2 linked regions of the Parazoarcus communis genome follow. The protein of the gene in region 1 interacts with the protein of each later gene in a pairwise test. Links are inferred from orthologs where the notes say so. Each region holds a gene or a part of one and is shown in the gene's direction. Other genes may lie near its edges. The genes, in order: gyrA and gyrB.

Region 1 (6,433 bases):
GGTTTCAGCCTTGGCGCGCAGCCAGGCGTCGTGGTGCTCGGAGGCCTTGAGTTCGGCTTCACGCAGGCTCTGTTCGAGGCTGGGCATCACGTCCGGTGCTGCATGCTCGCCGGTCGGGTTTTCCGTCGTGGCGTCCGCGGCGGCCGCCTGTTCGAGTTCCGCTGCATTTTCCGGCGTAGGCTTCTGTTCCTGCATGGATGATCGCTCCCTGTGTTCATCAATCGCCCAACAGCTTGGGGCGTGTGCAGGGATTTCAAGTGCAGGGCAAAGATTTTTTTGCGCGCGAGATGACGTGCTGCTGCAATCGTCTTCTGTCGTCAAGGTAGTGAAGCCCTTGCGCATGCTAAAATTGCACGCTTTTGGTTCAAGCGGGTTTTACCGCCTCAGAGCATGACACAGTTCGCCAAGGAAACACTCCCGATCAGCCTCGAGGAGGAGATGCGCCACTCCTACCTCGATTACGCCATGAGCGTGATCGTGGGGCGCGCGTTGCCCGATGCGCGCGACGGTCTCAAGCCGGTACACAGGCGCGTGCTGTTTGCAATGCACGAGCTCTCCAATGACTGGAACCGTGCATACAAGAAGTCCGCCCGTATCGTCGGTGACGTGATCGGTAAATACCATCCACACGGCGATACCGCGGTGTACGACACCATCGTGCGTATGGCGCAGGACTTTTCGCTGCGCTACATGCTGGTCGACGGCCAGGGCAACTTCGGTTCGGTCGACGGCGACAACGCCGCGGCGATGCGATACACCGAAATCCGCATGGCGCGGATCGGTCACGAACTGCTGGCCGACATCGACAAGGAAACCGTCGATTTCGGGCCGAACTACGACGGCTCGGAGAAAGAGCCGCTGGTCATGCCGGCGCGGATCCCCAACCTGCTGATCAACGGATCGAGCGGTATTGCGGTCGGCATGGCAACCAACATCCCGCCGCACAACCTCGGCGAGATCATCGATGCCTGCCTGAAGCTGCTCGAAGAGCCCGAAACCGATATCGATGCGCTGATCGAGATCGTCAAGGCGCCTGACTTCCCGACCGCTGCGCTGATTTACGGTCTTTCCGGCGTTCATGAAGGCTATCGCACTGGCCGCGGCCGCGTGGTCATGCGTGCGCGCACCCACTTCGAGCCGATCGGCAAGAGCGATCGTCAGGCGATCATCGTCGACGAGCTGCCCTATCAGGTGAACAAGCGCACCCTGCAGGAGCGCATGGCCGAGCTGGTCAACGAGAAGAAGATCGAGGGCATCAGCGAGATCCGCGACGAGTCCGACAAGTCGGGCATGCGCCTGGTGGTCGAGCTCAAGCGCGGCGAGATGCCCGAGGTAGTGCTGAACAAGCTGTTCAAGCACACTCAGCTGCAGGACAGCTTCGGCATGAACATGGTGGCGCTGGTCGACGGTCGTCCGCGCCTGCTCAACCTCAAGCAGATGCTGGTGTGCTTCCTTGAGCACCGGCGCGAGGTCATCACCCGCCGCACCATTTTCGAGCTGCGCAAGGCGCGCGATCGTGGTCACATCCTCGAAGGTCTGGCGGTTGCGCTGTCCAACGTTGACGAGATCATCGCCTTGATCAAGGCGGCACCGTCCCCGGCCGATGCCAAGCGCGGCCTGATGGATCGCACCTGGCGCTCGCCGCTGGTCGAAGAGATGCTGTCGCGCGCGCTGGCCGACAGCTACCGGCCCGACGGGCTCGATCCGCAGTTCGGTCTGTCGGCTCAGGGCTATCGCCTGTCCGAAGCGCAGGCCCAGGCCATCCTTGAGCTGCGCCTGCAGCGCCTGACCGGCCTCGAGCAGGACAAGATCGTCAATGAGTACCGCGAAGTGATGGACATCATCACCGACCTGCTCGACATCCTGGCCCGCCCGGAACGTATCACCGAAATCATCGTTGCCGAGCTCACCGGCATTCGTAACCAGTTCGGCGACCCGCGTCGCTCAGAGCTGGTGATGAATACGTCAGAGATCAACATCGAAGACCTGATCACGCCTGAAGACATGGTGGTGACGCTGTCGCACACCGGCTACTTCAAGCGTCAGCCGCTGGCCGATTATCGCGCCCAGCGTCGTGGTGGCCGCGGCAAACAGGCGACCTCGATGAAGGACGAGGACTTCATCGATCACCTGTTCGTGGCCAATACCCACGACACCGTGCTGTGCTTCTCCAGCCGTGGCCGTGCCTACTGGCTGAAGGTCTATGAAGTGCCCGAGGGCACGCGCAACTCACGTGGCAAGCCGATCGTAAACCTCTTCCCGCTGATGGAAGGGGAGAAGATCAATGCCGTGTTGCCGGTGCAGGCCTTCGACGACGACCACTTCGTGTTCATGGCGACCTCTGCCGGAACAGTCAAGAAGACCGCGCTGACCGCCTTCGCCAACCCGCGCAAGGCCGGCATCATTGCGGTGCACCTGGACGATGGCGATCACCTGATCGGCGTCGAGATCACCGATGGCGCCTGCGATGTGATGCTGTTCTCCGACGCCGGCAAGGCAGTGCGCTTTGCCGAGGGCGACGTGCGCCCGATGGGTCGCGAAGCGCGCGGTGTGCGCGGCATGACGCTGGAAGATGGTCAGCGCGTGATCGCAATGCTGGTGGCCAAGGACGAATCGCAGTCGGTTCTGACCGCAACCGAAAACGGTTACGGCAAGCGCACGCCGGTCGCCGAGTACACCCGCCATGGCCGCGGCACCAAGGGCATGATCGCGATCCAGACTTCCGATCGCAACGGCAAGCTGGTGGGCGCTGTGCTGGTCGAGCCGACCGGCGAGGTCATGCTCATCTCCACAGGTGCAGTGCTGATTCGCACCAAGGTTCAGGATATCCGTGAGCTTGGCCGCGCAACCCAGGGCGTGACCCTGATCAACCTGGACGAAGGTACCTACCTCGCCGGTATTGAGAAGGTTGCCGAGTCGGATGAGGATGAGCTTGTTGGCAGTCTCGACGAGGCGCCGGAAGGCGGTGATGAGGGCAATGTTGAAGCGGGCGAGGGCCCGGTCGCAGACGCTGGCGGAGATGCGCCGGCCGAAGGCGAAGGTGAAGAAGGAAGCGAAGCATGAGTCGGGTGTGGAATTTCAGCGCCGGTCCGGCAGCACTGCCTGAGCCGGTATTGCGCCAGGCCGCCGAGGAGATGCTCGACTGGCATGGCGCCGGCATGGGCGTGATGGAGATGAGCCACCGCGGCAAGGAGTTCATGTCCATCGCCGAGGCGGCCGAAGCCGATCTGCGCGAACTGCTCGCGGTGCCGTCGAATTACCGCATCCTGTTCATGCAGGGCGGTGCGATTGCCGAAAACGCGATCATTCCGATGAACCTGCTTGGTGACAAGCGGGTGGCGGACTATGTCGTTACCGGTTCGTGGTCGCAGAAGTCGCAGAAGGAAGCGCGGCGCTACTGCGAGGTCAATATCGCAGCGAGCGCCGAGGCGAACGGCTTCAGGTCGGTGCCGCCGATGGCAGAGTGGAAGCTGTCGGCCGACCCTGCCTATGTGTTTACCTGCACCAACGAGACCATCGGTGGCGTGGAGTATCCGTTTGAGCCGGATCTGGCCACGATCGGACGCGGCGAGGTACCGGTGGTGGCCGACGTGTCATCGCACATTCTGTCGCGCAAGGTCGATATCTCCAGATACGGCCTGCTGTTTGGCGGTGCGCAGAAGAACATCGGCCCCGCCGGCCTGACCATCGTGATCGTGCGCGACGACGTGCTCGGGCGCTCGATTGCACACTGTCCGACGGCCTTCGACTACAAGACGGTTGCCGACAACGGCTCGATGTACAACACGCCGCCAACCTACGGCATCTACATCGCTGGGCTGGTTTTCCAGTGGCTCAAGCGCCAGGGCGGGGTCGCCGCAATCGAGGCGCAGAACATCGCCAAGGCCGAACTGCTCTACGGCTATCTTGATGCCAGCGACTTCTACGAGAACCGTATCGACCCTGCGTGCCGCTCGCGGATGAACGTACCGTTCTTCCTCAAGGACGAAGCGCTGAATGAAGCCTTCCTGGCCGAATCGAAGGCTGCAGGTCTGCTTCAGCTGAAGGGACACAAGTCGGTCGGGGGCATGCGGGCCTCGATCTACAACGCGATGCCGCTTGCCGGAGTGCAGGCGCTGGTGGATTTCATGCGCGACTTTGCCGCGCGCAGGGCCTGAGCCCGATCGGGCGTTTTGAGAGCTGAGCATGAGCGACGAACTGCTGAACCTGAGAAACCGGATTGACAGCCTCGACGAGGAGATCCTCGCCCGTCTTTCCGAGCGTGCCACCTGCGCCCAGCGTGTGGGCGAGATCAAGCATGGCAACATCTATCGCCCGGAGCGTGAAGCCCAGGTGCTGCGCCGCCTGGCCGATATCAACCCCGGTCCCTTGCCCGGTGGCGCGGTTCAGCGGATTTTTCGCGAGATCATGTCGGCCTGCCTGGCGCTGGAGCAGCCGCTGAAGGTGGCCTATCTGGGCCCCGCCGGCACCTTCTCCGAGAGCGCCAGCCGCAAGCACTTCGGTTCGGCTCCCAACTTCCTGCCCATGGCCGCCATCGACGACGTGTTCCGCACGGTCGAGCAGGGCAATGCCGACTACGGCGTGGTGCCGGTGGAGAACTCCACCGAGGGCGCTGTCGGCGGCACGCTGGATCTGTTGCTCGCGAACCCGCTCAAGGTCTGCGGCGAGGTCAAGCTGCGCATCCATCAGCATCTGCTGTCGCGTGCCGAAGGTATCGGTGGCGCCAAGCGGCTGTATTCGCATGCGCAGTCGCTCGCCCAGTGTCACGAATGGCTCAATCGTCATCTGGCCAATCTGCCGCGCATCCCGGTGGCGAGCAATGCCGAGGCCGCGCGACTGGCTGCGGAAGATCCTGAGTCGTGCGCGATTGCGGGCGAAGCCGCCGCCGAACTTTACGGCCTGAACAAGCTCGCATCCAACATCGAAGACGATCCCAACAATTCGACCCGTTTCCTCGTGATCGCGCATCACGAGGCCGGTCCGTCGGGCAAGGACAAGACCTCGGTGGTGTGCTCGGCGCCGAACCGGCCCGGTGCGATGTATGCGCTGCTCGAGCCGCTCGCCCGTCATGGCGTCGACATGACCAAGCTGCAGTCCCGGCCCGCCCGTGGTGGGCTGTGGGAATACGTGTTCTATGTCGACCTGCAGGGCCACCAGACCGACACCGATGTGGCGGTCGCGCTCAAGGAACTCGGCGAGCGTGCCGCCTTCGTCAAGGTGCTGGGGTCCTACCCCGTCGCCGCGATCTGAACAAGCTGGAGACAAGCATGAGTGTTGCTGGAAATGCGCCGGAGTACATCCGCGCAATCATGCCCTACCTGCCCGGCAAGCCGGTTTCCGAGCTGGCCCGGGAGATGGGCATCGCCGAAGGGAGCATCGTCAAGCTCGCGTCCAACGAGAACCCGCTCGGCATGAGTGCGCATGCCCGCGGCGCGATCACCGGCGTGCTGTCGGAGGTCGCCCGCTATCCGGACGGTAATGCCTTTGCGTTGAAAGCGGCGATCTGCAGCAAGTTTGGCGTGCGTGCCGAGCAACTGGTGATCGGGAATGGCTCCAACGACATTCTTGAGCTCGCTGCGCGGGCGTTTCTGGCGCCCGGTTGTGCCGCGGTGTTCTCGCAGCACGCATTTGCGGTGTACCCGCTGGCGACGAACGCGGTGGGGGCGAAGTGTATCGAGGTGCCGGCCCGGGACTTCGGGCACGACCTCGATGCCATGGCCGCAGCGATCACGCCCGAAACCCGTATCGTGTTCATCGCGAACCCGAACAATCCGACCGGTACCTTCCTGTCCGGCGAGCAACTCGAGGCCTTCCTCGGGAAGGTGCGGCGGGATGTGCTGGTGGTGCTGGACGAGGCCTATACCGAATACCTCGCGCCGGAGCAGTCCTACAATGCCATCGGCTGGCTGGCTCGCTTTCCGAATCTGCTGATTTCGCGCACCTTCTCCAAGGCATACGGCCTGGCGGGATTGCGCGTGGGCTACGCGATTGCGCATCCCGAGGTGGCCGATCTGATGAACCGGGTTCGTCAGCCCTTCAACGTTTCGAGCATCGCGCTTGCGGCCGCGGAAGCGGCGCTTGGTGACGAAGAGTTTCTGGCGCAGAGCGCTCAGATCAACCGCCGCGGCATGGCCCAGATTACCGGGGCTCTGTCCGAGTTGGGGCTGGAGTGGATTCCGTCGTCGGGCAATTTCGTGGCTTTCAGGGCAGGCGATGCGGCTGCCGTGAACCTTGGGCTGCTCAAGCGCGGTGTCATCGTGCGCCCGATCGCCGGCTACGGCATGCCCGAATGGTTGCGGGTCTCGATCGGACTGCCCGAAGAAAACACTCGGTTCATTGAGGCCTTGCGCCAGATTCTGGCGTGAGCGCCCGAGGAGAAGGTATGGCGCTGATCGGCAAACTGGTGGTGTGTGGCGTCGGTCTGATCGGCGGT
Region 2 (15,621 bases), 1.7 Mb from region 1 along the record:
TCGAAGCCGGCACCCTGCGCATCGTCAGCTCCAACGCCGAGCAGGAAGAAGCGCAGGAAGAACTCGAAATCGACTATCAGGGCGACAAGCTCGACATCGGTTTCAACGTCACCTACCTGCTCGACGTGCTCAACAACCTGTCGTCCGAAACCATCGAATGGCGTTTCAACGACGGCAACTCCAGCGCGCTGATCACCCTGCCTGGCAACGAGCAGTTCAAGTATGTCGTGATGCCGATGCGCATTTGAAGCAAGCGCGTCGCTTCCCCATGAACCCGGCCTGGCCGGGTTCGCTGCCCCCGTCACCGGGGGCACGTTCTTTATGAATCACCCGAGATGACCATGTCCGAACCGCAAAATCTGCCCACCGCGTCCGCAATCGCGCACGAAGACTACGACGAAACCAGCATCCAGCAGCTCGAAGGCCTGGAGGCGGTTCGCAAGCGCCCCGGCATGTACATCGGCGATACCTCCGATGGCACCGGCCTGCACCACATGGTGTTCGAAGTTGTGGACAACGCCATCGACGAGGCCCTGGCAGGCCATTGCGACGACATCGTCATCACCATCCACGCCGACAACTCCATCTCCGTCACCGACAACGGCCGCGGCATCCCGGTCGGGGTCAAGATGGACGACAAGCACGAACCCAAGCGCTCGGCGGCCGAAATCGTCATGTGCGTGCTGCACGCCGGTGGCAAGTTCAACCAGAACAGCTACAAGGTATCGGGCGGCCTGCACGGCGTGGGCGTGTCGTGCGTGAATGCGCTGTCCAAGTGGCTGCGCCTCACCGTGCGCCGCGACGGCAAGAAGCACTTCATGGAGTTCAACCGCGGCGTGCCGCAGGACCGGCTCATCGATGTCGTCAACGGCATCGAGACCAGCCCGCTCAAGGTCATCGGCGACACCAGCAAGCGCGGCACCGAAGTGCACTACCTGGCTGACGAAGAGATCTTCGGCACCATCGAGTACCACTACGACATCCTCGCCAAGCGCCTGCGCGAGCTGTCCTTCCTCAACAACGGCGTGAAGATCCGCCTCCTCGACCAGCGCACCGGCAAGGAAGAAGACTTCGCCTTCGCCGGTGGCGTGAAGGGCTTCGTCGAGTACATCAACCGCACCAAGACCGTGCTGCAGCCCACGGTGTTCTACGCCGCCGGCACCACCCGCATCCCCACCGGCGCCGGCCACGATGCCGAACTGTCGGTCGAAGTCGCGATGCAGTGGAACGACAGCTACGCCGAACAGGTGCTGTGCTACACCAACAACATCCCGCAGGCCGATGGCGGCACCCACCTCACCGGCCTGCGTGCAGCGATGACCCGCGTCATCAACAAGTACATCGAAGAAAACGAGATCGCCAAGAAGGCCAAGGTCGACATCACCGGTGACGACATGCGCGAAGGCCTGGCCTGCGTGCTGTCGGTCAAGATGCCCGACCCCAAGTTCGCCAGCCAGACCAAGATGAAGCTGGTTTCAAGCGAGGCCCGTCCGGCGGTGGAAGAAGTGGTCGCCAACAAGCTCACCGACTTCCTGCTCGAAAACCCGCTCGACGCCCGCACCATCTGCAACAAGATCGTCGAAGCCGCCCGCGCCCGCGACGCCGCCCGCAAGGCGCGCGACATGACCCGCCGCAAAGGCATCCTCGACGGCGTCGGCCTGCCCGGCAAACTCGCCGACTGCCAGGAAAAAGACCCCGCCCTGTGCGAACTCTACCTGGTCGAGGGTGACTCCGCAGGCGGCTCGGCCAAGCAGGGCCGCGACCGTAAGTTCCAGGCCATCCTGCCGCTCAAGGGCAAGATCCTCAACGTAGAGAAGGCCCGCTTCGACAAGCTGCTGCAGAGCCAGGAAATCGCCACCCTGATCACCGCGCTCGGCACCAGCATCGGCAAGGACGACTACAAGCCCGAGAAGCTGCGTTACCACCGCATCATCCTGATGACCGATGCCGACGTCGACGGTGCCCACATTCGTACCCTGCTGCTCACCTTCTTCTATCGCCAGATGCCCGAACTGGTCGAGCGCGGCCACATCTACATCGCCCAGCCGCCGCTGTACAAGATCAAGCACGGCAAGAGCGAGATGTACATCAAGGACGACCACGAGCTCAACAACCACCTGCTCAAGCTCGCGCTCGAAGGCGCCGTGCTGCTGCCGCGCGCAGACGCCGACCTGATCACCGACGAGCCCCTCGGCGGCCTCGCCCGCAGCTACCTGCTGGCCGAAGCCGTCATCCGCCGCCTCGCCAGCTACATCGACCCCGAAGTGCTGCAGGCCATGCTCGCGCACGACCTCCCGGTCAGCCTCGAGGACGAAGCCGCTGCGCGCGACTCCGCCGCCCGTATTCAGCCCCATCTGCCGGAAGACCTGCAGATCTACGCCGAATACCACGAAGAGTCCGAAGGCTGGCGCCTCACCATCGAACGCCTGCACCACGGCAACCGCAAGTTCGGCTGGGTCGAGCACGACTTCGTCGTCTCCGGCGACTACCGCACCATCCGTAACGCCAGCGAGTCCATCGCCGGCCTCATCGGTGCCGGCGCCGAAATCCGCCGTGGCGAAAAGCGTCAGCCCATCGTCCGCTTCGCCGACGCCATCACCTGGCTGCTGTCCGAAGTCGAACGCGGCCTGAGCAAGCAGCGCTACAAAGGTCTGGGCGAAATGAACCCCGATCAGCTGTGGGAAACCACCATGGACCCGGCGGTGCGCCGCCTGCTGCGCGTGCAGATCGACGACGCCATCGCCGCCGACGAAATCTTCACCACGCTGATGGGCGACAACGTCGAGCCGAGAAGGGCATTTATCGAGAGCAATGCGCTGTACGCGCAGAACATCGATATCTGAGGTTTTGTAGCGGCGACCATAAACTGGCAATTTGCCGGGCATAAACTGGCAGACGGTCGCGAGAGGCGGGTGAATCCACTAGGATTCCCCGCCTTTTTCCATGCTAAAAATTGCGTAGAAACAGCAGACAATAAGGCTTCTGAGTTCCGGAGACGTCATCGTATTAAGACATCCGACTTAGCGCCGCCCGCGCCTCTGAGGGCCAACGGACGACCCACGAAGTACTGATCTAGGTTAAGCGAGCTATCTACGCCCCTAAATGACCCGTGCCAAAGTTGCCGAAAGACATAAGGAGGCGAGGGGTGCCTTGAAGAAGGTGGCGCAGGTTTGCGCAATTCGGCATGAGTGACATGCTGGCCTCCTAAGTCATTCACATCGTCCTCAATTACCCGCAACTTACGGATAACAATCATACGGAGCAGCTTCACACAACAGAGACTATTTTCGTATCGACGAGTGAGCGCAGGTGTTCATCAAGCAGCTTTGCAATGCGCCCGCCAGAGATCAGCACACCAGCCTCCATGTTCTTTTCCATTGCGTGCCCGGTGAGGTTCGCGCTGGTGATGAAACACATCCTGCCGTCTGCGACAGCAACTTTGGCGTGGACGCGGCCGTCGGAAAACGGGTCGGCCTTGTCGCGCCAGGCATAGAGATTGGCGGCCGGAACCAAAGTCCTCATTTTGCCTATCGCGTCGAAAGTGATGCTGCCACCATGATCTTGAAACAACTCGAGTAGCATTGAGATGGTCACACCGCGATCATTCGCCGCGTTCAGGGCCTTGACGATGGTGGACACGTCGTAGGCCACGAAGCTGGTAATGAACAACGACTGTTCTGCTGAGTTGATGACCTGCAGCAGCGCCTGCTCTGTTCTACGCGCCGATACGAACGGCGTCGTTGGGCCCGTCCACACGAGTTCGGTGGATTGCTCAGACGCGGCTTTGGCGTAAACGTGACTGGCAGCGATAAGCATTGATGCCAGTTCGTCTGAACCAACCTTGGTGTTTTGCCAGGCTGCCGCAAGCTGCTCGACAACGGTGCTGGCCAGCGGAGTTCCGACCACACTCGGCAAAGCCGTCGCAGCCTTGCTGGCACTAGTTCGACGAACGCGGGCGGCAATGGCCTGCACCTTCTCAGGTGAGACCAGAGAGACCAAGGCTGCAATGGCATCCAAGAGTTCATCCATGTCAGAACCCCTTGAAGAAAGCAGCGTCGGCGCGTTCGAGTGTTGGTATGAGCAGCGATCGATCCAGATAGCGATTGCCCCGCTCGCAAGAGGTCTCCGCCACTAGAGAGCACGCATGGCAAGCAGCCCCATGCAATGAGCGGTCTTTTTCGGGGTCATGTTCCGAGCAAAGCGGATCTGATGAGCAGATCTTCGAACGATTCAATGCTTGCTCCAGCAGGCGACCAAGGTTTTCTGGCTTCCCGAGGTCGACAAGGCCACCCAGCGTGCCGTCAGAATCTGCTGCTGCGGTATAGATGAGGATACCCGCCTGCGGGCTGTCGCCCGATGTATCGGCATAGATGCGCTCCCGAATGCTCGCAGCGTTGTATCCGCACTCCAGCGCCAGTTCACGAATCAGCAAATGAGAAAGGGTGTGCAGCATTACATAGCGAATGCCGGGGTAGCCTTCCTTCGGGTCAAGATGACGCGAATTGCGCCATCCCCTATGACCACCACGGAGCATCTGGTCGACCTTCTTCACGCCATCCAGAGCTTCCCACTTGACGAGCGCAGCCTCATCGAACTGGATGAAGATCCCTTCACCATGAACCTGGTTGGCCGGCACCCAATCCGGCTTGCTGCGTGACAGGCTGGCCATCTGCGGACGCTCACTGGGGTCGCCAGACTCTTCGGGGGCTTCGACCCGAGTGAAACCCAGCAGCGCATTCACCTCGCGCAAACGCTCGAGGAGCAAGACTCGACTGATATGGCCACCGAGTCCCGGTGGCGTGCCGACCTTCTTGCTCATGAAGTGCGGGTAGTCCGTGGGCGGGTTGGCCTCGGTCAGCACATCCCACTCGGGCCCTTTGATGTCGGCCTCACCCACGACCTCCTGCCCGCCACCGGAGCGATGCGCCTCAATGGCCGCCCAGATCGCGGCTGCAGCGTACTTGTCGATTCCAGGCAACGCCCCGGTCTTCTTCAAGGTCTTCACCGTCACCGACACCTCGGCTTCGGAATCGAGATCCTCGAAAAACTCCCAGCCATCCTGGATCAATTGACTGAGCGGGTCTTTGGTCTGAGGAATCGCGAGCGCCGAGAGCGTGATGGGGAACCAGCTATTCGTGGCCCCCAGCAGAACTGCGCGAGCCTCTTCATCACATTCATTCTCGAAGTGATCCAAGTGGGGATGACGCCCTCGGCAACCCGGCAGATTCTCTTTGCCTGCCTTGCCGAATGCGTGCGCCATGCTTCTCGATGCACCACAGGCATCACACTTCACCCACAGGTTTTCGGTTTGCAGCGATGCGCCGCTCTCGAAGAAACGCAGCGTGCCCTTGCACGAACTGTTGCCACCATGGACGAAGTAGTGCCAAGGGAAATCGTCGAGGTGCCCGTCGCGGCAGGCCAGCAGAAAACGGGCGGGGACAGCATCGGCATCCTTGGCCGGTTGGTCGCCTTTGGAACCACGGCAGCCTTTGTGAACGAAGCGGGTTCGCTCCGGCCTGAAGCGGTTCTCCTTGATCTCGAACAGACCGGCATCAAAGGGCGATAGCAGGCCGCATTTCACGCAGCGCATCCAGCGCGGGAATGGCCGGACGGGAACGCCGATATTGGCCTCGGCAGACCAGACATCGACGAGTTCGCTTTTCTGGAATGGCGGCATCCGCAAGTTTTCGACCTGCGTTCCCAGAACCTTTCGAACGGCAGCGAGCAGCCTCGCCTCTTGAATCGGCTGGCAGCGATCCTTTTCCCAGCGGTCGATACCGAGCGTTACGACGGAAAGGCTGGGCAGGTCGATCAGCGCACCGGGGCCATAAGTCCACAGCAATTGGCTGGGGCGTACTTCGCCGACTGGCGTTTTGTTGTTGATGATCATGTTCAATCCTCATCCTTCGTTGCGGGACGAGGCTTCCAATCGTGATCGTCCGTGATATGGCTCGTATTCATGATCAGACGCACGCCGGGCTCGACCTCCCGCATCGACATCGGCACGGTCCAGTTGTCCCAGGCTTGAAGTCCTGGGGACTTGATCAATGCAACGGTCTTGTCTTTTTCGGGGCCACGTTTCTCATAGGCCAAGATGCGTCCACCCTTGCTGACTTCTTTCGCCCATTCGTCGGCGCGCTCTTTCAGTTCAGTCTCGGCCAACTGCTTACGCGCGTTGTCTTCGGCGACATTGCCCGCGCGAGTCGCCAATACCTTGATGGCATCAATGATCTCGGCCTGATTGGACATACTCAGTTGGCCAGCGCCTTCGTTCGGGCTGAATTCGTCGTTCTCCAGACGCATCAGGCTCAACAGCGACCCCGTCAGGCCACGATCCATCGCGCGTGGCGAGAATGGCGTTACCGATTGCGCCTCGACGTGTTTGTAGAACGTAGCGTGGTAATGCTCGAATGTTTCGTAATGCGACAGGTCACGCGGTCTGGCCCAGGTCAGCACCGTGCAGACCAAGCCCGGGAAAGAACGCCCGACACGGCTGGTGGCCTGAATGTATTCGGCGGTGCCCTTGGGTTGTCCGTTCACGGCCATCAGGCCGAGTCGGTTCACGTCGACACCCACTGACAGCATGTTCGTCGCCAACACCACATCGATGGCGCGCGTGTCACCTTCCTGCCAGCGGGTCACATACTTGCCGGTGGCAGTGTCGAACTCGGACTTGAACTTGACCTCCAGGTTGTCGAGGTACTTTGGAATGTCCTGACTCGATACCCGCGACGTCAGCTCGCGAATGTTGCTGATGCTGCGTTGTGCCAGTGCGGGCCGTTCCACCATGCTCATCTGCACACGGTAGGAACGTGTCTGCACATCGTCCTCTGCCAGCCGCTTCATGCCGCCCAGCTCACGCAGGGAGTTGAAGTAACCGACCATGGTCATGTACGGGTCGGCAGGCTCGCCAAAGTGATCGAACAGCTCCTGTGCTGCCGTCAGGAACGCGGTGTACACGCGGATCAGCATCGCGGGTCGCGAACTGCCGGGCGAGCACACCCCGAGGTAACGCCGTCCCGGCCTTTCTTCGATCGGGCGTTGCACCGAGAAGAAGTTGTCTTCCACGTCCAGACCGTGCGGTGGAAACACCGAAACGCGACGCATGAAGACGTTGTTCACTTGCTCCTTGGCTTTGCGCACCGTTGCCGTAGAGGCGATGATCTTCGGCTTGACCGTCTTGCCATCAAGCGTCCAGCCGCACAGTTCATCCACGGCTGTCTCATACAAGCCCACCATGGTGCCCAGCGGCCCACTGATCAGGTGGAACTCATCCTGAATGATCAAGTCGGGCGGACGTATCGGGTTGATGGCCTTCACCTTCGAGGAAGGAAAGCCCTTGCCCGCTTGGTGATTGCCATTGCAATCGGCTCCTTGCCAAAGCAGGCCGTGGCGCTCGCATTCCTGCCCCACGCGACCAAACAGTGTGCGCACCTGACCACGCCACGCCATCATGGCGAACTTGTCCACGGTGGCGATCATCATGTTGGGTGGGCGGTGGTAGATCTCTTCGTCCACGACCAGCACCGGAATCCCCGGATGGGGCTGCTTGCTGGACTTGCCCTTGGAGAAGTCGCAGCGGCCTTTCTTATCGCCGCAGTAGACGAAGGTGCGGCCAGAGCCTTTGTCGACTTCCACATCCCGTCCGGGGGCCACTTCCGAGCCGCACCATGGGCAACTGGTGAGCTGCGCGGGCGATGCCGCTCCGGCGTTGTATTTGCCCGGGTTACGTACATCCTCGATGGCGCGGTGGCTGTCCTCGGTCGTGCCCGGTGTCACCTTGTTGCCAACCCAGAGGCCGATGGTGAAGGGCTCCGTGCCGTGGGATTTATCACCCTTGTCCAGCGCCTCTCGACGCAACACTTCCATGGCGCAAATCAATGCCGTGGCGCGCTGGAACTGCTGGAGCGTCAGCAGGCGCAGCGTGTAGCGCATGATCACGGCCAAACCGCGTGAGCTGTCGTAGCCGCCGAGATTGCCCTGCATGCGCCGAATAGCCATGGTGAAGGCCGCAACGCCCAAATAGGCCTCGGTCTTACCGCCACCAGTGGGGAACCACAGCAGATCGGCATAGGCCTCGACGGGCTGGACGCGATCCGGATGACTCGGGTCGGCCAGTGATGGAATCGAGAGCAGCAGAAACGCCAACTGGAATGGACGCCAGCTGCGGTTCTTCAGCACATCGAACTTGTCGAGGGTGACATCTTCGCCCCGGCGCATGGCCAGCGCATATTGGCTGCGCACGCGTTGCGTGGCCATCGCCCGGTTGGCGAAGCGAAAGGCCGCAAGCGCTTTCTCATCGGCTTTCAGCGTGTCGATACCCTGCTGCAGGCGTGAGTGGATCTCTTGGCAACGGTCCATCGCTTGTTGCGACTGGGTGTCGTAGCCGGTCACTTCAGCCCCGACGCGAGCGCGCTGTTCATCGATCCACGCGGCGTAGTCCTTGGTCAGCATGCTCAAGGCATCGACCAGCGGATCGATGTCCAAGGTCGCCAATCGCTGCATATCCAGCAAGCCACTGCTGACCATCTCGCGCATCGCCGGGCGATCGGATGGATCGAGGCCGGGTGTCTCCGTTACCTGCACCTCGTACTGTGGCATCACCGTGGTGCGCACCTCGGTGGCCAGCGTCACGTCGTCTGCGGTTTCGGCATGGACGGCAACGCCATGGCCTACGGCGAATTCGACGCGGTTACGGTAGATCATCTCCAGTGCTTCGCGCTCCGGGTCCATTCCGTCGGCATCCAGCACCGGCCTGCGCCGGAAGATGGCGCGTTTGGCGGCATCCTTCTCCGAACGAACGATCAGCTCGGGCTGGAACACCCATGCCGTATCGCGGTTGGTGTCCGGTTCTTCCTGTGCGTTCACCAGAAACAGCGTGACCAGCCGATCGCCATTGGCATTCTTGGCCCGGATGGAGCCCTGCACGCGCACTTCGGGAAACTCGCTGTCGGGTGCCTGATGTGGAATCACGCCTTCGGTCAGCGGCAGCACGATCTTGCCGCCACAGGGAATGCGTTGCCAGACTTTGGCCTTGGTCTGCACCTCGGCACCGGTTTCCTTGTTCTTGCGGGTGCGGAATATCTCGTGCTCGTCGCTGCGCTCATACCGACCCCAGCGCGCTTCGATCTCGATCCGGTCGGCGTCACCATCCACGCAGAAGGTCATGCCGAGGCTGCTGGGCACCAGAGACTGGTTGCTGGCGGCATCGATCTCGTCAGCCGAATCCGATTCCGGCTCCACACGCCCGGTGGCCGTTCCAAACTCCGCACCGGGCTCGTGCCGTCCGGGAACCTTGGCCTCCGTAGGCTCTTCGGCGTCGTCATTGGCCAGTGGCCCGTCCAGTCCCTCGATACCGCCCTGTGCGGCCTCACGTGGGGCCAGTTTGCCAACCAGGTAGCGATCCCGCACACCCATGTCAACGATGCGTTCACGAGGGCCGCCAGCGGGCCCGAGTAAGTCGTCCATCACCGCCAGTTGCAGCAGTTCGCGGATATAGGCCTGATCCTCGATGGTCGGCACTTCGGCGATGGTCTTGTGCAACGCCTTGGGGAGTGACTCCAGAAAGTCCGTCCATTGAATTCGGCCAACGCTGCCGGACGAAGGCGGGGTGAGCGATACAAGGCCAATCGGAACAGCCGGATCGACCAACAGCATGCGGTCGAAGTAGAGTGTGGTGGTCTCCAGATCGGAACGAACCCGCAGTACCCGCCCGACCCGCGTGATGTGGCCAGCAGCGTTCAGGATCAACACCCAATCGTCATCGGCGATGGCTTGGTACAGCGAACGCTCACCCTTCAGCCGCAGTGTGTACGGTGCCAGCGTGAGATCGGCAGCAAGGCCATGATCAATGGCGATCCATGCATTGGGCGCTTTGCTAGGTTTGTTGTTATCTGTCATGCGTGCTCCCCGTCAATCATCAAATGCGCCAACGCCATCAGGATTCTTGCCAGCCTTGAGCATCTCGAACTCTTTCAGAAACTGGTCAACGGCTTCGATTGCCGTGTTCGGAATGGCACCTGCCTGCCGCAGGTCTATCAAGCGCTGCGCGCATGCTGTGGTATCGATGTATTGACCCAGCCAAGCGGGATTCAAGCGTGGCTGGAGGCGCACGGCCCAATCCCCCACCGTCTGCGAGCGCGTGTGCGAGCAGAATTTGGTCAAGAAGGTCAGAAGACCATCATTTTTAGAAGTGGCTGCTTCACACCATGCCTTTGCTTCGGCTTTGTCACCCCAGAGACACCATGCGGCCAATAGGCGAGCAAGTTGCGAATGCGCCAGCAATTCGCTCTGACTGAGTTTAGTTTTCAAGCCGTTAAGCCAGCAGACTTTCAGATCATCAAGTGTGGCTGTGTCAACCAGCGCCTCTTCGCCACCCTCGGACTCCTTCTTAACCTCGTCGGACAGTGCTGCAATCAAATAGCGCTGGACTCCGAGGGAACGGCCTTGGTCTATAGCAGTCTTGAGCAGGTCATGCCGCTGCGTTCGGTCGACTCGTTTGAGAAGGTGATACACCACGCGTGTGACGCGTGATTCGTTGCCAAAATCGAAGGAACCGCGTTCATCGCTGTCGAGCACAAGCGAGTCGCCGACATCAAAGAGCACACCGATGACCACCGGGATGTGCTCATCGGGGATGTCCTCTTCAACGTGATCCATCAGCCGTTCAAGCAAAGCCCGTGCTTTTGACAGGCCATCGGGGCGCTTCTCACTCGTAGCTTGAACCAGCGCATCGCCCAATGCGGCTGGCGTTTCTGCCAAGCTCAATAGCGTCAGCATTTCGCTGCGGCGGACTGCGCCAGGAGGAACGGTCATTCGGAAGTAAGTGGGGAACACATCGGGATGGCAAGCGCGAAGACTCCTCCGCCATTGCGTCAACCAATCGGCTCCGTAGCCCATTTGTCCAATTTTCGGAAAAATGCGTTCAAGCAGTGCTTTTGTGCTCGAACGCAGCGACTCTGGCAGTGCTTGCGCCCATTGCTCGTGGAAGGCTGCTATCGCTTTTTGATCGCCGTCATACCGGTTGTCGCGACTGTGGCCTGAGAACTTGTCCTGATTCGTGCGGATGACGTCGTACAGGCTGGGCTGGAAGACGCGAAGCGCCTCTAGTGCGATGAAGTCGACTGGGTTCACTTCGCCGCGTACCGCCGGATAGGTCACGGCCAATGTGTTCGTGAAACGGACGACATCACGCGGAACCTGAATCAGCGGATCAATGCCATCGTGGAAGGCATTCGTCCAATAGGACTGATCGAACAGACCGTCTGGGGTGTCACCAAGAATCTCATCGAGGCGCTTGAACAAGGCTGCCCGCAAAGCCACCCGATCGACCGGTGGCAACTCGAACGGAACCTGAATGATCTTCTCCAGATAGCGCTCGCCCGGCATACCACTCTGCTGTTCGATGGCCTGTGCAGCGACCTCGCGATCAAAGGCGAGCAAGTAGACGACGTTGGGGAAGTCGGCTAACGCCTTGATGACGGTGAATAGCTGACGAGTTTCTTCGGGCGTTAACCGGTCGATGTCATCAATGATGACCAAAATCCGAGTTTGTGCATCCCGCAGAATCTGGCTGATCTCTGATTTGAGCGCTGGCACATCTTTCGGTTTGCGCTTGGTGATCATGCCGATCAACTTGCCAATCTTGCTGCCAGCACCGCCGGTCATGCCGCTCAGGTCGATCAGGCCACCAACCCCTTCGGCAAAATTTCCGAGCAGATCGCCCAACTTCTTGAACTTCGTATTCTTGGCAGGCAGTACGGCCTGCAGCTGACCCAGAAAGGCCCGAGCCAAGTTTTCCTGCCCAGAGAACCACCATGGATTGAAGGTCACAATGACAGGCTGTTCAGCTTCCGGGCGCTGTTCCAGGAAGTGCCCTACATAGCTCAGTACAGTGGATTTCCCCGAACCCCACGGGCCATAGAGGGCCAGCACCAAGCCATCATTGCCCGGGTAGCGACAAATGCTATTAGCAAGGCTTTCGGCGAACGGTGCGTGCCCGAACAGATCGTCCTGCGGGTTTGAGCTGGGGCGATCGGCGGAGAGTGCAGTCATTGCATCTCCTCGTGATGGGTGTCTCGGAGCGTGGACTGAAGAATCGCTGCTTCACTTTCAACAAAGCCTTTGACTACTTCATTTTCAAGTTGAGCCAATAGTTTTGCCTTGTCATCTTGGTCATGGGTATTGATGAGCTTTTCAGCAAGTCCTGCAATGCGTTCTTTCTGGCTGGGGTCGAATGAAGAAGGTATCGGTAGCTGTTCCAGAAAATTCTTCTTGACCTGAGAAAACACCTTGCCAGACTGCATGGTCATGCCCCGATAGATCTCAGTCATCTTGGGGTGGTTCAGAATAGCGCAGAGGAAGTATGCGGATACCCCGGCCTTGGGGATGATGCAAAGAAGGGATTTTTGATGAAAGAAACGGCCGGTATCCACAGTGGCGATGATCTGATCGCCTGTTTGTCTGACAAGTATCTTGGGAGACACAACATAAGCCTTCTCGTTGACCTTGAGGCGACTTTTTGAATCAGTTGCGATGTGTTCTTGCTGGATGTCCCTCCAGTTATTGCGGAGCCATATTCCCTCAAACTCCAACGAATATTTTCCGATATTCCTACCCCGCAGGACTTTGTAGTCGGAGAGATTTTCCGCAGCCTGATCTGAATAGAAGACAGCATTTCCTAGCGCCGCCCTCGAATAATCAATGCCACTATCAAAAACATCGGCCAACTCGACCAGCGGCACGGACGCGCCGCTGTTGATGTGCTTCACATCGGCACCGTGGCTGAGGACGGAGTTTTTTCGTCCTTTTATTTCCTGGATTGTCTTGACGGTCCAGTCGCTATCCCGCCGTGTTGCTTCGGTCTTGCAGTACCCTTCAAACGTACCAAGGACTACAGGATGCTCGTCCGAGGCAGCGCGCTTATTGATAACTCCGAAGCAGCAGGACTGCGTTACGCCGTTGAACATCCCGTCTCCACAATCAATGAACATGATTGGTGAGCGACTCAGCAAAAGCGCCCTGTTATCTCTACACCCAATATGTTCGAGCAGGCTGGACGGAACAAGAAACGAGTACGTCTTCGCTGCATTGGCGGTGATCTGATCCATTCGCTCAATGAAGAACTTGAACGAATTAATCAGCTTGTAGGCGGAGTTTGGATAACTTCTCTTCAGATGTTGAGTGTCTGCTTCTGATAGCGAGGCGCCCCACGGAGGATTTCCAAGAGTCGCATCAAATCCCGGTGCAGAAGAATCAAAGACTTCTGGAAATTCGAGTGGCCAGTGAAATGGCTGTCGTGCCGGTCTTCCGAAAGGAAGGTCGGCAGAAAGAGTGATGGCGACTGTTCGACGCATCGACGCAAGTGATTCCTGATCACCACCAGCCACCTGCTCGGCATGGGCGCTCAACGAAGCAAGTGCGTTTTCGAGTTTCGCGCCACTGCCGCCCGCCGCGAACACTTCCCCAATGAACGCGTCGGCGATGCATTCTGGCACTTTGAGCCTGCTGCGTGCGTCGGCGTCGAGATATGCCATGGTTTCCACGTCGCGGATGTCGCGGATGGGTGTGGTGCGAAGGCGTGAGCGCAGTTCAATAGCCTCAAGCACTGCCTTTTTAATGTTCTGACCAAACAGACGTAGCTGGCCCTGGCGGGCTGGCGTCATTGAAAGTTCGGTGAGCTGATCCAGCCGGTGAATGCCCAACAAGCTGTCGCCGCTGCGCAAGTTATGGTCGAGGAAGCCAAAAGGACGCTCCTTGGCCAGCGTCACCAGCCAGATGGATAGCTTTGCCAGTTCGACTGCGAGCGGGTTCAAATCGACGCCGTACAGACAGCGCTCGGCGATGAGGCGGCGCGCGATCACCGTGCGCGCCTCGCCGTCGCGGGGTAGAGGCTCCTTGGCCACTCCGGCATCCAGAACTTCACCATCCACGCTCACGGTTTTGCCCGTTGTCTCGACCAGTGACCATGCCTCGACGAGGCGATCAGACAACCAGCGGCAGGCCTGCACCAGGAAGGCTCCCGAACCCATGGCCGGATCGCAGATCTTGAGGTCGAGCAGTTCGGCGGGAGATTTCAGCACCCAGCGATCACGCGGCGCTCCTTCTGCCGGGCCGACATAGGCCACTGGCGTGAGCGTCTCGGCGACGATTGCTTCGGTCAGCGATTTCGGGGTGTAGTGGGTGCCGGATTCGCGGCGGTCGGAACCGGTGGTGACGATGAAGGCACCTGCGGGATAGACCAGCGGATAGCCCCATGGGTCGGTGCGCAGCAGATGGGCATAGGGTTTGACGCGATCGCGGAGTTTGGTATCGCCTTGGCAAGCGGTCAGCAGGCGATCCGCCAAGGTGTCATCGACGGGCTTGGCCAGATCATTGCGCACCCGACTGGCAGAACTGCCAGAGCGTTCTTGCAGCAACTCGGCCAACCGCGCAGCGCCATCCAAACGCGCCGAATCCAGCTCGGCCAGCTTTACCCATGGTGTCTTGGCGCTCTTGGTGGCATCCAGTTCCAATGTGACTTCATCGGTGCGCTTGACGGTGCGCTCGAGCAGACCTTCATACACGTAACCGATCTGTTCGACATCCAGTGCGCGGTATGAAAGCGTGCGACCCTGGAATTGCTGAATGGCCTCCAGCAACAGCAGCACGGTGCGGTTGTCGATGGGCAGTGGCTTGGCGGCATCGCTGCGCCAGTTGGAGCCTTTGGCCCGACCTTCGAGGAACGGGAAACGGTCGGGATCGAATAGCGAGCCGCCCAGTGCCGGGAGGCGCAGATTCTCGTGCTCAATGCCGCCGAACACCGCGCGGAAGATCGCCAGCAAGCGCGACCACGCGTCCCAGCGGCGCTCGAGGATTTCTTCGGATTCCTTGCGCAACTGCATGCGCAAGGTGGAGAGCGCATAGTTGGCCTCGTAGCGTTCGTCGCCCATCAAAAGCAGGCCACGCTCCTCGGCGGAGAGCAGGAACACCAAGCGCATCATCACCGTGAGCGCGGCCTCGTACAGCTCGGGTTCCTTGACGTCGTGCAGCAGCTCGCGGTTGCGATCCTGATCGGCCTTGTCGAGCGTTTGGATCAACACTTCGACGGCGCGGCGCACTTGTTCGCCGAGTGCATCAGTGACTGAGGTAGGCTGAAAAAAATGGAGTCCAACGTTTTGTAAAATTGCACGAACGGAGGACGCACATGGAACGGATGCCGAAAGGGATTTACACGCCGGAATTTCGGGCGGAAGCAGTGAAGTTGGTGGAGGCAGAAGGGCTTTCGGTGGATGCAGCGGCCAAGCGCCTTTCGGTGCCGAAGAGCAGTCTTGGCAACTGGGTCAGGGCCTCGCGTGCGGGCAAGCTTGCCAAAGTGGGGCAAGGCCAACGGTTGCCGACAGAGACGGAAGTTGAGCTGGCGCGATTGCGCAAGGAATTGGCGGAAGTGAAGCTGGAGCGCGATCTGCTAAAAAAATGTGCGGCGTATTTCGCGAAGGAGTCGCGGTGAAGTACGCACAGATTGACCAACTGCGACTACACCACCCTGTGGCGGTGATGTGCCGGCTGCTGAGTGTTTCGGAGAGCGGCTATCACGCCTGGCGCCAACGCCCACCCTCGTTACGGGCGCAAGAGAATGCGCAC

What was found.
Region 2: the proteins of gyrA (region 1) and gyrB interact in binary tests that used the Escherichia coli proteins (3 or more experiments, as listed by UniProt). The link is inferred for Parazoarcus communis from one-to-one orthologs.

Annotation. Positions count from the first base shown.
Region 1 is NZ_CP022188.1:2,906,694-2,913,126, forward strand. Bases 1-3,263 are described here. They hold gyrA (DNA gyrase subunit A), read left to right. Parts: upstream 1-390; coding sequence 391-3,063; downstream 3,064-3,263. Other genes in these bases: grpE (nucleotide exchange factor GrpE), read right to left, coding at 1-195; serC (3-phosphoserine/phosphohydroxythreonine transaminase), read left to right, coding at 3,060-3,263. Also shown: more of serC, read left to right, coding at 3,264-4,157; pheA (prephenate dehydratase), read left to right, coding at 4,186-5,250; hisC (histidinol-phosphate transaminase), read left to right, coding at 5,268-6,365; CEW87_RS13330 (prephenate dehydrogenase), read left to right, coding at 6,383-6,433. UniProt on the Escherichia coli protein: A type II topoisomerase that negatively supercoils closed circular double-stranded (ds) DNA in an ATP-dependent manner to maintain chromosomes in an underwound state.
Region 2 is NZ_CP022188.1:1,188,898-1,204,518, forward strand. The notes cover bases 1-3,092. They hold gyrB (DNA topoisomerase (ATP-hydrolyzing) subunit B), read left to right. Parts: upstream 1-341; coding sequence 342-2,843; downstream 2,844-3,092. Other genes in these bases: dnaN (DNA polymerase III subunit beta), read left to right, coding at 1-248. In the rest of the region: DISARM system phospholipase D-like protein DrmC, read right to left, coding at 3,268-4,029; drmB (DUF1998 domain-containing protein), read right to left, coding at 4,031-5,890; DISARM system helicase DrmA, read right to left, coding at 5,893-9,900; CEW87_RS05490 (KAP family P-loop NTPase fold protein), read right to left, coding at 9,913-12,054; CEW87_RS22555 (Eco57I restriction-modification methylase domain-containing protein), read right to left, coding at 12,051-15,098. UniProt on the Escherichia coli protein: DNA gyrase negatively supercoils closed circular double-stranded DNA in an ATP-dependent manner to maintain chromosomes in an underwound state.